Regions from separate parts of the Rossellomorea oryzaecorticis genome, predicted to be linked through region 1. Evidence: a T-box and tRNA genes for the amino acid it is inferred to sense, from the RefSeq annotation. Region 1 holds a T-box; the other holds one or more tRNA genes.

Evidence for each region. The T-box of region 1 lies ahead of ACKA06_RS12615 (valine--tRNA ligase). A T-box ahead of a tRNA ligase gene usually reads a tRNA of that ligase, here a tRNA-Val.
Region 2: it encodes a tRNA-Val, which carries the amino acid that the T-box ahead of ACKA06_RS12615 (valine--tRNA ligase) is inferred to sense. The anticodon was not compared.

The regions. Positions count from the first base shown of each region.
Region 1 covers NZ_JBJOSA010000009.1:131,726-139,447, forward strand. Annotated here, with positions in the region: gene hemB (porphobilinogen synthase) at 1-677, shown strand, start outside; gene hemL (glutamate-1-semialdehyde 2,1-aminomutase) at 724-2,016, shown strand; gene spoVID (stage VI sporulation protein D) at 2,441-3,703, shown strand; gene ysxE (spore coat protein YsxE) at 3,848-4,885, shown strand; gene ACKA06_RS12610 (hypothetical protein) at 4,921-5,109, opposite strand; T-box leader at 5,271-5,498, shown strand; gene ACKA06_RS12615 (valine--tRNA ligase) at 5,569-7,722, shown strand, end outside.
Region 2 covers NZ_JBJOSA010000028.1:26,535-34,256, reverse strand. Annotated here, with positions in the region: gene ACKA06_RS19915 (plasmid pRiA4b ORF-3 family protein) at 245-1,348, shown strand; gene ACKA06_RS19910 (helix-turn-helix domain-containing protein) at 1,395-2,291, opposite strand; gene ACKA06_RS19905 (hypothetical protein) at 2,409-2,540, opposite strand; gene ACKA06_RS19900 (helix-turn-helix domain-containing protein) at 2,556-3,452, opposite strand; gene ACKA06_RS19895 (transposase) at 3,826-4,590, shown strand; gene ACKA06_RS19890 (hypothetical protein) at 4,705-5,142, opposite strand; tRNA gene ACKA06_RS19885 (tRNA-Val) at 5,360-5,435, shown strand; tRNA gene ACKA06_RS19880 (tRNA-Ser) at 5,546-5,638, shown strand; tRNA gene ACKA06_RS19875 (tRNA-Tyr) at 5,662-5,742, shown strand; tRNA gene ACKA06_RS19870 (tRNA-Trp) at 5,896-5,969, shown strand; tRNA gene ACKA06_RS19865 (tRNA-Gly) at 5,986-6,059, shown strand; gene ACKA06_RS19860 (ATP-binding protein) at 6,339-7,571, shown strand; gene glaH (glutarate dioxygenase GlaH) at 7,589-7,722, opposite strand, start outside.

The DNA.
Region 1 (7,722 bases):
TGCAGAGGGCTACCCGTTTCGTGAAAGAGCTCTACCCCGAGATGGTCGTCGTAGCGGATACCTGCCTTTGCCAGTACACGAGCCACGGTCACTGTGGAATTGTGAAGGATGGAAAAATCCTGAATGACCCGACTCTTGACCTGCTTGCAAAAACAGCCGTAAGCCAGGCGGAAGCGGGAGCGGATATCATCGCACCTTCCAATATGATGGACGGGTTCGTCGCAGCCATCCGCCACGGCCTGGATGAAGCAGGATTTACGGATGTACCGATCATGTCGTACGCAGTGAAGTACTCTTCAAGCTTTTACGGACCCTTCCGTGATGCAGCTCATTCGACTCCTCAATTCGGGGACAGAAGGACGTATCAAATGGATCCGGCAAACCGTCTGGAAGCATTGCGAGAAGCCCAGTCCGATATTGAAGAAGGAGCGGACTTCCTGATCGTCAAACCGGCTCTCTCCTACATGGATATCATGAGGGAAGTAAAGGACCGTTTCAACGCACCTGTTGTTGCCTATAATGTAAGTGGAGAATACAGCATGGTCAAAGCCGCAGCAGAAAACGGCTGGATCAATGAGCAGGAAATCGTGATGGAAAAGCTGACAAGCATGAAGCGTGCAGGCGCAGACCTGATCATTACGTATTTTGCAAAAGACGTGGCAGGCTGGCTGTCGTAAGAAAAAAGTTCAACATCCCCATATTTTCTAAAGGAGGAGAATGGTCTTGCGTTCATACGAAAAATCACAAGAAGCGTTCAAAGAAGCAAAGAAGTTAATGCCGGGCGGCGTAAACAGCCCAGTCCGCGCGTTCAAATCGGTCAATATGGATCCCATTTTCATGGAAAGGGGCAAAGGCTCCAAGATCTATGACATCGACGGTAATGAGTATATCGACTATGTCCTGTCATGGGGGCCGCTTATCCTTGGTCACAGCAATGACCGTGTAGTGGAAGCAATCAAAAAGGTGGCTGAAAGCGGGACAAGCTTCGGAGCACCGACAGAAATTGAAAATAAACTGGCTCAACTGGTGATCGACCGTGTACCGAGCATTGAAATCGTCCGCATGGTATCTTCAGGGACGGAAGCGACAATGAGTGCCCTCCGTCTTGCACGCGGGTATACCGGACGCAACAAAATCATCAAGTTCGAAGGCTGCTACCATGGACACGGGGATTCCCTCTTGATTAAAGCGGGATCGGGAGTGGCGACACTCGGACTGCCCGACAGCCCGGGAGTGCCTGAAGGAGTCGCAAAAAATACGATCACCGTCCCATACAACGACCTTGAAAGCATCCGTTATGCATTCGAACAATATGGCGATGATATTGCCGGTGTGATCGTTGAACCGGTTGCAGGGAATATGGGAGTCGTCCCTCCTCAACCGGGATTCCTTGAAGGTCTTCGTGAAATCACCGAACAAAACGGTTCCCTGCTGATTTTCGATGAAGTCATGACAGGATTCCGCGTAGGATACGGTTGTGCGCAAGGATATTTCAATGTGACTCCTGACCTGACCTGCCTGGGGAAAGTGATTGGCGGAGGCTTGCCTGTAGGGGCTTACGGCGGTAAAGCCGAGATTATGGAAAGGATCGCTCCGAGCGGCCCGATCTATCAAGCGGGAACCCTGTCAGGTAATCCGCTGGCAATGACGGCCGGTTATGAGACACTCAGCCAATTGACGCCTGAGAGCTATGAAGAATTCGGCCGCAAAGCCGACCTTCTTGAGGATGGCTTGAAGAGAGCCGCAGAGAAACACGGCATCCCTCATACCATTAACCGTGCAGGCTCCATGGTCGGACTTTTCTTCACGAACGAAGAAGTCAAGAATTACGAAGGGGCAAAATCCTCTGACTTAGAAATGTTCGCTCAGTATTACCGCGAGATGGCAAACGAAGGAGTATTCCTGCCGCCTTCCCAATTCGAAGGACTATTCCTATCCACTGCCCACAGCGACGAAGACATCACCAACACAATCAATGCAGCAGAAAAAGCATTTGAGAAAATTAGTAAGCAGTAATGATATGAGAAAGCCGGCCTTTTTTAAGAAGGTCGGCTTTTTGATTTAAGACAACGAACAGAAAAGATGGAGTAAGCCACTATGAAAAATATTATTTGAATGATTTTTACATGAATGAAATGGCTTTGTTTGTAAATGGACTATCCAGGTATTGATTGGAGTGCATGACGAAGACTCCTGCGGGAAGAGTAGCCAATGTGAGACCCCGCAGGAACGGAGTGACGAGGAGGCTCACGGGCTACCCGCGGAAAGCGAAGTCATGCACGGAAATCAATACCGAAATTCAAAGCAAACTCAATGTAATGAAGACACTCAATTTTTTAAAACTTCTACTTCTCTATCATATTTCTCCTTTACGTTTCATAAAGTGATAATGACATTGTCATATATTTCTTAGGTTTGGAACTTGAAAGGAGGAATTTCTTTGTCACAAGATCAACAATCGTGCCTGCGATTTTCTTTGGAAGAATCAATTTGGTTCAAAAAAGGACAGGAAGTTGAAGAACTGCTATCCATCTCCTTAGATCCACATATAACGATACAAGAACAAGAACAATATGTACTCATCCGGGGGACCCTGGATCTTTCAGGTGAATATCTGCCTACAACACTGCGGGATGAAGAAGGTGTAGACGAATTTGAAGCGAGCGGTAAATTCGTTCAGATCGTTGAAAAAAGGGAAAAAGGGGAGAATGAGTTTGTCCACCGATTCCCGGTCGATGTCACCATCCCTAAAAACAGAATTGCCAATTTAGGGGAAATTGATGTGTTCGTCGAGTCATTCGACTACGTTGTGCCTGAAAATGCCTGCTTGAAATTGAATGCCGATTTGACCATTACCGGAATATACGGAGAGCAGCAGACCCATACACCTCTTGAAGTGGAATACAAGGAGGAGGAACTTTACGCCCCGCTCCATCGTTCAACGGCTTTTGCAGATGCTCCTGCAGAGGAAGCGGAAGCTGAAGCTGAAGCTGAAGCGGAAAGCCCCCAATACTATGACCGGGATAATGATGAATCATATGATCAGGAAGAGGTACATGTCTCATATGGGGAAGATGCCGATCAAGACGACCATGGCTATGAAAACACTGAAGTTGAATCAGCAGATGACATCAGTGAATCCCCTGAAGATGATTATCAGCCGTTCACCCTTGAAGGGAGAACACCGCCTGCTGAGGAAGAAGACGAGATTCCTGTCCATATCCAGTACGATTCCCACTCTGCACAGGAAGAGAGCTACTTCAGGAAGGAGAATGTGTTTGAACTTCCAGAACATGAATTGAGTGAATCCTCTCAGGAGCAGGAAGTCCCTCAGCCACAGCCTGCCAGTGAACAAATGAATATGCAGAAGCAGGAGCCAGTTCAAGAAGTGGAAGAGGAAGAAGAATCCTCTTCGATGGAAGAAGAAGTGGAGGAAGAGCCGACTGCGAAGAAGAAAAAAGTCAAAGGAAAGAAATATGAATCGATTTCATTGACTGATTTCTTCGCCCGCAAAGAAGAGGAACGTGCCGCGATGCTTAGGGTGTGCATAGTACAAGAAGGGGAAACGCTCGACCAGATCGCAGAAAAATATGATTTGACCATTGCCCAGCTGCTGCGGGTCAATCATCTGGAAGCGAACCAGGATGTTTACAGCGGCCAGGTTCTTTACATCCCGAATGAAGATCCGGTGTTCAAGGCATAACAGAAGAGCAGAACGATAAAATACGGCGTTGTATCAGGACTGACACCAATTTACTGGGGACAGTCCGTTTTTTTCTTTAGGCATTGCGGGTGGAATGGACATACAAAATTTAAAGGTGTCCATATAAAGGAGGTGCAAAAAATCATGCAGACGATCGACCATTTAAAACCTGTTCTTCAGCCTTACGGGGTAGAACCTTTTTTCGTTGAAGACACGGGGAAAGTCAGCAAAGTGTACTCAAATAAGGGAACGCTCGCTGTAAAGCATATCTCCGCCCAGACGGGGGTGGACTTCGTCCGGAACGTCCAAACCCTTTTCCAGCGGGGGTATAACCGGATTGTTCCCATCTATCCGACCATGGATGGACGTTATGCAGTCTGGCACGACGGTGAACTGTACTATGTAATGCCCTGGCTGAATAATCAGGATAAGGAAGACCGGTTTGAAAGGCATCAAAAGCTCTTCCGCGAACTTGCCAGGCTCCATACGATTTCTTCACAAGATGTCAAAATCAATAAAGAAGAAAGGGAAACTCACTACGAACAGCTTACTGCCAGGTGGGAAAAGGAGCAGCAGTTCCTCGATGAATACGTGGAAGAATGTGAAAAAACAACGTATATGTCGCCGTTTCAATATCACTTTTGTATGTATTATAAGGATGCATCACAAGCATTGAAATTTTCACGGAATAAACTCGACGAATGGTATGAAAGCACAAAAGACCTTGAAAAAGTGAGGACGGTCATCATCCATGGCAAATTATCGACCGAACATTTCCTCTATGATGACAGGGGTCTTGGGTATTTCAATAACTTCGAAGGGTCAAAGGTGGCCTCTCCTTTTCATGATCTGCTTCCGTTCCTGTCAAGAACCTTGAAGACCTACCCAAAGTATTTTGATGAGTGTGTGGAGTGGCTGGAAACGTATTTTCAGCATTTTACTGCCCGTACAGAAGAAAAGCTGCTGTTCATGTGTTACTTAGCCTATCCCAGCTCATTGATCGCGATGGCTGAAAAATATTTTCACACGCCGAAAGCGAAAAGGAACGAGCGTAAAGCGGTGAGAAAATTGCAGCGGCACTACTGGCTGTTGAAAAATACCGAATATGTGGTCATGCGCCTCGACGAAATCGAACGCAAGAAAAAAGAAGAAGCGGAAGCCGCGGCAGAGGCCGAGACATAAAAAAAGGACTGGCGAACGCCATGTTTCGTCAGTCCTTAAATCCAATCATAGTAAATGGCAAGGCCGATTCCGATAAACAGGGTCAATAAAAGGACATCGAAAGTGGTCGGAAGCAGAATCGTGCGGATTGCTTGAAAGATGGTAAAAGGAACGATGAACTGTTTACAGATCAGCCGCGCGTTGCCCATCCACTTCTGCAGGGTATATTGATTGAATTTCTTCATGGTTGTCACTCACTCTCCTGGGTGTATTCACTACTTTATCTTATGATTTCTGTCGGGAAGGGTGCGAAAAGCATTTTAAAGAGAATATTTTTTATGAAAATGGGCGATAATGATTGACGAAAGTTCAATGAATCCTATACTATAATGATTACATAAATATTTTAAAAGCGTTGAACAGGAAGAGTACATTGCCCCCCGCTTTCAGAGAGGAAAATCGTTTGCTGAGAGATTTTCCAAGCGAAGACGATGGAAGGTCGCCTGCAGAGCTGTTTCCATGAAAACAGTAGTGGAAACCGGTTAAAAGCCGTTATTGTTCATTGAGAGTTCAGGAGACAGTATGACTTCTGAGAAAAAAGGTGGTACCGCGAAACGAATCCTTCGTCCTTTTACAGGGCGAAGGATTTTTTGTGTTCAAAAAAATGCTTTTAGATGACCTACAAGCTAAAAGGAGGATATACAATGGAAACTCAAGATCAATTGTCGATGCCGACGAAATATGATCCCAACGCCATTGAGCAGGGAAGATACAAGTGGTGGCTGGATGGGAAGTTTTTTGAAGCGAAAGGTGAAAAGGAAAAGGAACCGTACTCAATCGTCATCCCTCCGCCGAACGTAACAGGGAAGCTCCATCTCGGCCATGCCTGGGATACCACACTTCAAGATATCCTGACAAGAATGAAGCGCATGCAGGGCTACGATGTCCTATGGCTTCCGGGAATGGACCATGCAGGGATCGCTACACAGGCAAAGGTGGACGAAAAGCTTCGCAGCCAGGGTATTTCACGTCATGACCTTGGCCGTGAGAAGTTCGTTGAAGAAACATGGAGTTGGAAAGAAGAGTACGCGGAGCACATCCGAAAGCAATGGTCGAAAATCGGCCTGGGGCTTGATTACAGCCGCGAACGTTTTACGCTGGATGAAGGCTTATCTGATGCCGTTCAAAAGGTATTCATCGACCTTTATAACAAAGGTTTGATTTACCGCGGTGAATACATCATTAACTGGGATCCCGCGACGAAGACCGCTTTATCCGATATCGAGGTTATCCACCAGGATGTACAGGGTGCGTTCTATCATATGAAGTATCCGTTATCGGATGGAAGCGGACATATTGAAATCGCGACAACACGTCCTGAAACGATGCTCGGTGATACGGCTGTTGCCGTCCATCCGGAAGACGACCGATACAAGCATCTGATTGGTAAAACGGTCATCCTCCCAATCGTCGGACGCGAAATCCCGATTGTCGGGGACGATTATGTGGATATGGAATTCGGTTCAGGGGCGGTTAAAATCACGCCTGCCCACGATCCAAATGACTTCGAAATCGGAAACCGCCACAATCTTGAACGCATCCTTGTGATGAATGAAGACGGCAGCATGAATGAAAAGGCAGACAAATACAACGGCATGGACCGCTTTGATTGCCGCAAACAGATCGTCAAGGACCTTCAGGAATCTGGCGTACTGTTCAAAATTGAAGAGCATATGCACTCAGTAGGACACTCCGAGCGAAGCGGAGCGGTAGTTGAGCCGTATCTATCGACTCAATGGTTCGTCAAGATGGATCCACTCGCTCAGGAAGCAGTCAAGCTGCAGGATAAAGAAGGGGAAAAAGTGAATTTTGTACCCGACCGTTTCGAGACTTCATATATGCGCTGGATGGAAAATACCCGCGATTGGTGTATTTCCCGTCAATTATGGTGGGGACACAGAATCCCGGCATGGTATCAAAAGGAAACCGGTGAAGTATATGTAGGAAACGAAGCACCGGCAGACAGTGAAAACTGGACCCAGGAAGACGACGTCCTCGATACCTGGTTCAGTTCAGCACTGTGGCCGTTCTCAACAATGGGCTGGCCGGATACGGAAGCGGAAGATTTCAAAAGATATTATCCGACGAACACGCTCGTAACTGGCTACGATATCATCGGGTTCTGGGTATCGCGCATGATTTTCCAAGGACTTGAGTTCACCGGTGAACGTCCATTCAAAGATGTCCTCATCCACGGTCTTGTCCGTGCAGAAGACGGACGAAAGATGAGTAAATCGCTCGGCAATGGAGTCGATCCGATGGATGTCATCGAGAAATATGGTGCCGATTCACTTCGTTACTTCTTATCCACAGGCAGTTCACCTGGTCAAGATCTGCGTTTCTCATTCGAGAAAGTGGAATCCGTTTGGAACTTTGCCAATAAAATCTGGAATGCATCCCGTTTTGCACTGATGAATATGGATGGCATGACCTATGAAGAAATCGATCTCAGCGGTGAAAAATCCGTTGCCGACAAATGGATCCTTACACGCCTGAACGAAACGATCGAGAGTGTAACCCGCCTTGCCGACCGCTATGAATTCGGCGAAGTCGGAAGAATCCTTTACAACTTCATCTGGGATGATTTCTGTGACTGGTATATCGAAATGGCAAAGCTTCCTTTATACGGGGAAGACGAAGCGGCGAAGAAAACAACACGCTCCATCCTGGCGTACGTTCTCGACAACACAATGCGACTTCTGCATCCGTTCATGCCGTTTATTACCGAGGAAATATGGCAGAACCTGCCGCATAAAGGCGAATCGATCACAGTTGCAGCCTGGCCGGAAGTAAACAAG
Region 2 (7,722 bases), on a different contig from region 1:
CCTTCGACTCGATGTAGTCGTTCTGTATAGTAGTATCGGTTGGCGGGGGAGAAGGTTTAGGAATTGGGCGAGGTTGGGTCAGGTCGAGGGGACAGGTACGGTGACCCACTTTGTGGAGTGAGCCACCGTACCTGTCCCCCCGACCCACCCGCCCCATCCCGCCCCACGCTCAACCAGCTTACGTCCATCCCGCCGCACTTATGGTACAATCAACTCAACTACTATGCTTTAAAGGAGTGTTTGCATGTTGATCCGATGTACTAAGAAGCTTCTTGATGAGTTGAAGGTCGTTCCGGTTTCTGTAGAGAGTGATGAAGAGGAGAATCCGCTGTTTTCATGGCACGCCAACTATTTGAAGATTGGAAGGCACAAGTTTTTTGTATTTGTTAATGATATGAATCGTTACGCAATCATCCTATATGGGCTGAAAGCGAAGGAAAAGAAGAACATCAATGGGTTGATTGAGAGAGCTATTAGGGAAGTATTTCGGGATGAAGCCATCAAGGATGAGATCATCGATGACTATTTGCAGGCCTCAACTGCTTTCACTTATACAAAAACGAAGGACCGGAAGCTGGTGTCACGGTTGAATAAGGCTTGTGAAATGGTTCATTTCGGTGATAAATTCTGGGATCCGGATGAGATTGTCCAAGTGGCGATGAGCAAATGGATCAGCTCCCTGTTGGTCGGGGACGGGAAGAACAAGTATATACACCCTAATGAAGAGATGTATATGGATCTTGAGGAGTTTGCGGGTCGTCCTATTTTTGAGACGGAGGCACTGGTGTTAAAAGTCACGCTGGAGCTAGGGCAACACTCTGTCTGGAGGAGGCTCACCGTACCTGCAAATAGTACGTTTCCAAAGCTGCATGAAGTCCTTAAGACAGCTTTTTCATGGCATGGCTTACATCTCCATAACTTCGACATCTATGATAAAAGGGAGGATGGCAACTTGCCGAAAGACCGTCCAAGCCTTCACCTAGTCTGCGAGGAATCCGTCCTCTCCAGTGAAAGGGATATTCCGATGCAAATGGAAACCGGTCTAAGGGTAAAGGATTATCTGCCGTCTCAAATCATTTACACCTATGATCTTGGAGATGATTGGCGTCATGTCATTGAGGTGGAGCGCATCATTGACGAATATCGATTCAACTACCCGGTCTGCAACGACGGCGAAGGAAGCGCCCCTCCCGAAGATGTCGGCGGTGAAACAGGATACGAAAATTTCCTTGCGATCATAAACGATCCTTCCCATCCTGATTACCAGTACATGAAAGACTGGGGTAGAATGCAGGGGTATGGGGACTTTGATATTAAGGAAATCAATCGGAAATTGAAGCGGGGGTGAGCCAGGGGGGACAGGTTCCGCGACCCACTTTACCTCTAGAAATGGGTCACCGTACCTGTCCCTCCCGACCCACTATCTCTTCAATTTTGTTTTTGATAAATGATGTATAAACCTCATCGTTCTTGAGGTCGAACATATTCAGGGCTTTTTGAAAATAAGTTAGGGCTTTTTCTAGGTCATCTTGGAGTTCATAGTTGTAGCCGATCTGATAATGAAGTTCCCCGATACCCCACAGGCTTTCTTCATCAAAGCACCACTTAAGCCCTTTCCGGCAATAGGATGTGGACTCTTCATATCTTCCAAGCCGGGTCAGGATCCGGGCCTTGTTGTAATATAGGCGGGTTTTGATCGATTTATTTTGAAGTTGTCCGGTCGTTTTCATGGCTGTCTCCACCCGCTGATAATAGTCCAGGGCAGATTCATGGTGATGAAGTGAGTTATGGATCGTGCCAATGCTTGAAAGGATCTGCATTTCCCTTTCGGACATGGCTTTTTTCTCGTGGGATGTCATACTGTATGCCTGGTGCAGCAGCGACAGTGCCTGATCCGGGTCTTTCCTGACTTCATATGTATAGATCCCTTTATGCCAATAAAGGAGCTGCAGCTTGTCTTTATCTTTATAGAAAAGGGGGTTCTTTTCCTCTGCCTTGACCAGGTCGATCATCTCTTCAAATTTTCTATCGTCGCGAAGGATCTTGAACTGCTTTTCCACTTCCATGATATAATCCAGCCGCGGATTCGTTCCGATTTCAAAGAAATAATTGACGTCCACCCCAAGCTTCAAGGCAATTTGATACAAAGCAGCGGCACTCGGGTAGATATCTCCTTTTTCCATCCTGCTGATAAGTGCCTGCGTACAAATCCCTTCCGCCAAATCCCCCTGTGTAAGTCCGACTACTTTCCTCAATTCTTTCATTTTCTTGCCTATAAGGGAGTAATTCATGGTTTCGCCCCCTCCTTTTAAAATATTGGGTCGGAGGGACAGGTACCGTGACCCGCCTCCAGTAAAAGTTCAGAAGAAGCCATTATCGGCCGACAATGAAATGATTTTTAAAAATCTTCATTGTTTTTCCTGATTCTCCAATATGCTATCCTTTAATTTTTGAATATCTTTATCATACTCATCCATCAGTTTGTCGAATTCGGCGTCTTTCTTCTTGATCTCTTCAGCCAGATCACTTTTTTTGTCCACAGTCCAGCCTCCTCTTTAAGGGTTCATTTCTAGTTCATTATTAATATGCGAAATCTTCTTTTGGAGGAACACGAAATTCTTTTCACTTTGACGAAGCTCGAACATATGAAGGGCACGTTTAAAGTAAGGGAGTGCTTTTTCTAAGTCATTCACAAGTTCAAAGTTATATCCAATTTGATAGTTCAGCTCCCCGATTCCCCAGAGAAGCTCTTCCTGGATGCACCAATTGAGGGCCTTCCTGCAATAGCCGGTTGATTCATTGTAACTGCCGATGCGTGTCAGCACCCTCGAAATATTATAGAACAAGCGTGGCTTGATTGTTTTATCATGTAATTGTTCAGTCGCTTTCAGTGCTGATTCGATTTGAGTATAGTAGTCCATGGCTTTTGCATGTTCATGCAAGGAAGAATGGAATGTGCCTATGCACAATAGGATCTCCATTTCCCTTTCTGTCATAGCTTTTTTCTGGTTTGCGGTCAGGTTATAAGCCTCATCCAATATAGCAAAGGCTGCTCCCTGATCTTTCTCCACTTCAAAAGCATAAATGCCCTTATACCAGTATAGTAACTGTAATTTTTCATTATCTTTATAAAAGAGGGGATTCTTTTCTTCCACTTTTACAAGTTCCCTGATTTCATCAAATTTAAAGTTCACCCTAAGGCGTTTCAGCTGTTTTTCCACTTCTAAAACATAATCGAGCCTCGGAGTGGTGCCGATTTCAAAGAAATAATTCACATCGACACCTAACTTCACCGAGATTTGATACAAAGCAGTGGCACTGGGATAAATGTCACCCTTTTCAATCCTGCTGACAAGCGCCTGCGTGCAGATCCCTTCGGCCAGCTCTCCCTGAGTGAGCCCGACTGCCTTCCTTAGTTCCCTTACCTTCTTCCCGATAGCTGAATAATCCATATTTAATCTCCTTACAGCGTCATATCTTATTTTAGTTTATCAGAAACGGGCCATTTCGTGGGCAATAGGGGGGAGGCGTGCGTTGGGTCAACTTTGGGTCAGGGGGACAGGTACGGTGACCCACTCTTTTGGAAGGGAGCCAGGTACGGTGGCCAACTCCTGGGAAAGGGATATATCTTAAGTCAGGAAATAAGATGAAATGATCGCCATTGAATCTTTTGCTCATGGTATAATGGTAGGGATTGGAAATGCGGAGGCGTTGCAAATCTATCTCCTTCTATTTACTTCTATGATTGTGCGTGTGGGCCATTGTACCTGTCCCCCCGACCCACCCCCGACCAATACGGTCAAATAAAAATTAAGAGGTGATCCGATGACAAGACAAGCCCGGGAAAAAAGCCGGAGCGGTGTGTATCATGTTATGTTGAGAGGAATAAATAAGCAGACCATTTTCGAAGACGATGAAGATAAACGGCGATTTCTTAAAACGTTATTGAAATACAAGGAGGAAATGAATTTCGAAATCTACGGTTATTGTTTGATGGATAACCATGTCCACCTTTTATTAAAGGAGAACGAGTTCCCCGTGTCAGAAATAATCAAGAGAATCAGTGCCAGCTACGTTTACTGGTACAACACTAAATACGAACGGTGCGGACATTTATTTCAAGAAAGATTCAAAAGTGAAACAGTCGAAAACGCTTCAACCTTCCTCAGAGTACTCCGCTACATTCACCAAAACCCTTTAAAAGCAGGTATCGTCACAGACGTTTTCTTCAGCGAATGGACCAGTATCCATGAATACCTTCATAATAATAGTCTCCTCAGTACCTCCGGTGTCCTGCAACTATTTTCAAAAGACAAATCCAACGCTCTACGATTATTTAAAGAATATATGTACCAGACAAACGACCAGGAGCAATTCCTCGAAGAAACGAGGAGCGTACAAAAAACGGACCAGGAAGTTCTTGCGTGCATCAGAGCAACCGGCATAGCAAGTACCAGCATGCTGCAAAAAATGGAGAAAGAACAGCGAAATGCAATCCTTGGGCAGCTTAAACAAATAGAAGGGATATCCGCCCGCCAAATAGCCCGGGTTACGGGGATATCGCGAAGCGTCGTTCAGAGAGTAAAGTGATGGGAGGGGGGTGGTGGATGGGTCGAGGGGACAGGTACCTCGACCCATCTAAAAAAGATTATGGAAATGGGTCAGCGTACCTGTCCCTCCGACCCACACCCGAAGCTCCACCTCTTAAATCTCCGCATCCATTTCTTCCAGCAATTTCAGCATTTCATCATAGTAGCCTCTTTCAAAAATCATGACAGTTTCTACTTTGTTGTAGGGGATATATAAACTGATTCCTAACTTTCTCGAAATGGCCATATCCTCAAGGTCAATCATTTCTTCATCTAACTCAAGTAATAACTTTTTTGCCTTTTTAGCAGGCAACTTCATAAAGTGAATCCCATCTATTACTGGATCCTTGTCGTCTGTCAACTCGATGGAATCACATCTTCCATCTGTCCTGTAATAAACCAGAATCCCGGCTTTTACGTAATGATCTGAGCGCATCTCTTCATCATGTTTCCTGAAACGTTTAGGCTCTTCCTTTAATTGTACTGAAATCTCCTTAGAAGTCATATGTAATTTCAAACTGCTCACCGAAATATAAGGAATAATCTCCATCAAGCATGCCACACCCTTTAAACAAGATTGGTAGTCTATTTTATCATAATTGAGCCGGGGGACAGGTACGGTGACCCATCGGAATTGAAAGGAAAAAGTGGGGCAAGGAACCTGTCTCCCCGACCCACACCACAGATTCTTAAATTACCACAAAGACTTGACAACTCTATAAAGAATTGATAGATTAATAAAGGTCGTCACCAATAACGAAAGAATTTACGGAGGATTAGCTCAGCTGGGAGAGCATCTGCCTTACAAGCAGAGGGTCGGCGGTTCGATCCCGTCATCCTCCACCATGGATTTTTTACGAAGCGACAGCGGAGCATCACTAAGTAAAAGCTAAGCCTAGCTTTATATAGGCAGTTACAATAAGGTGCTTATTTGTTTAGTTAGCAGCCAATCATACGGAGGAATACCCAAGTCCGGCTGAAGGGATCGGTCTTGAAAACCGACAGGGGTGTTAAAGCCCGCGGGGGTTCGAATCCCTCTTCCTCCGCCATATTTATTTTTTCTCATAATCATGGAGGGGTAGCGAAGTGGCTAAACGCGGCGGACTGTAAATCCGCTCCTTCGGGTTCGGCAGTTCGAATCTGCCCCCCTCCATATAGCTTTTTTACGAAGCGTTTGCGGAGTAAAAGAAGCTTACTTAAAATTTACGGAGCGACAGCGGAGTGAAAAGAAGCATCCTTAACCTTTGCACATCGGAAGCGGAGCATACGCTCAGAGCGAACTGCGTAAAATGCACACTTACATCACAGGGGCATAGTTTAACGGTAGAACGAAGGTCTCCAAAACCTTTGGTGTGGGTTCGATTCCTACTGCCCCTGCCAATTTACAAATTTATAAGCGGGTGTAGTTTAATGGTAAAACCTCAGCCTTCCAAGCTGATGTCGTGGGTTCGATTCCCATCACCCGCTCCACTAAGTAATTAAAAGCCAGTTCTTGTGCTGCCTCTAATGCGAGGAAGTAGAAGAATTGGCTTTTTGTGTTTTTAGATTCATTCTGATTTGTATATATTAAACGCTGTTAAGAAGTGAAAAGTTTGTTATTAGAGCCACGGTACCTGTCCCCCCGACCCACCACCACCCCGCCACCAATCCACTCCGCTCACCATTGACTAATCCCCATTTTTGTAAGATAGTTACTATGAATGTAATAGTTTGGGAGTTAATGGTGGACTCCAGCAGGGGAAGTGGATGATGAAGGAATTACAACAGAGGTTATACAAAAGGAATTATTATTTTATTATAGCTGCCATCATCTTATTGATGGTGATGGGTGTAGTAGTTAATAATACAATAAATTTTCGTTATATCATACATGCATTCATGGTCTTGGTGGTTTCACTATGCCTGTTACTGTATCCACGGTATGAGAATGCGTTTATGAGGTATATAACGGTGTTTGCATCGACTGCTTATCTATACGGCTTGTTTTATTTGTATCCAGAAACGTGGTCCGGCTTTGTGTTGTTATGCTTTGTACCTGCGTTGTCCATTTTATTTTTTGATCGCACTCTTTTTTATTTTTCATTAATCACTAATACAGTATTGATAGGATTCACTTTCACTTATATATCCATTTTTGATCAGGGGAAAGCCTATTCGTACGTATACACTGATATGACCGGGAATATAGTGAACTTCCTTGCGACGCAAATCATCCTTTTTTATGTGTTTCATCTGTCGAGTGTCAGGATTCAAAAGCAGCGAATGTACTATGAGCAGGTTCAGCAAGCTGAACGGTTGAAGACGACAGGGCAGATGGCGGCAGCGGTTGCTCATGAAATCAGGAATCCGCTCACTGTGGTGAAGGGTTTTTTACAGTATTATCAGGAGAATCCTGACTTGAATCAGAGCTACAAGCGGAATTTTTCCTTGATGATTGACGAGCTTCATTCAGCTGAACATGTTATTTCTCAATTCCTATCCATAGCCAAACCCGATGAGGAGAAGATGGCATCTTCTGTAGAGATGGACATCATTTTACATGATGTCACGGAATTATTGGTGAGTTACGGGCTGCGCAGCAGTACAAGCATTGAACTGAAGGTGGAGGAAGGATGCATGGTGAAGGCCAATCCGATTGAGTTGAAGCAGCTTTTTATCAACCTTATCAAAAACGCAATCGAAGCCTCTCCTCCTAATGGGGTTATTTCCGTAAAGGTGAAAAAACAAAAAAATGAAGTGAAAATCCTTGTAATCGATGAGGGAAGGGGAATGACAAGGGACGAAGTGGATGCCCTGGGGACACCTTTCTATTCATTGAAAAGCAAGGGCACAGGTCTCGGATTAATGATCTGCTTCAATATTGTAGAAAAATATAATGGGAAGATCCGTTTTGAAAGTTCTCAAGGAGAAGGAACTACAGCTCACGTTACATTTCCCTTGAACACAGAGAAAGGCCCGTCCTTCACCGCTGAAAAGCAGTGAGGGACGGGCCTTCACAATTATTTAGAAAACTGCCCCCTCTGCCTCAACAGCTCCCGGTTCAGCTCTGGATTCTTCTCAAACGCCGCACGGCCATGGAGCCAGAAGAGGTTGTTCAGGACGACGAGGTCGCCTACTGGGAGTTTCAGTTCGA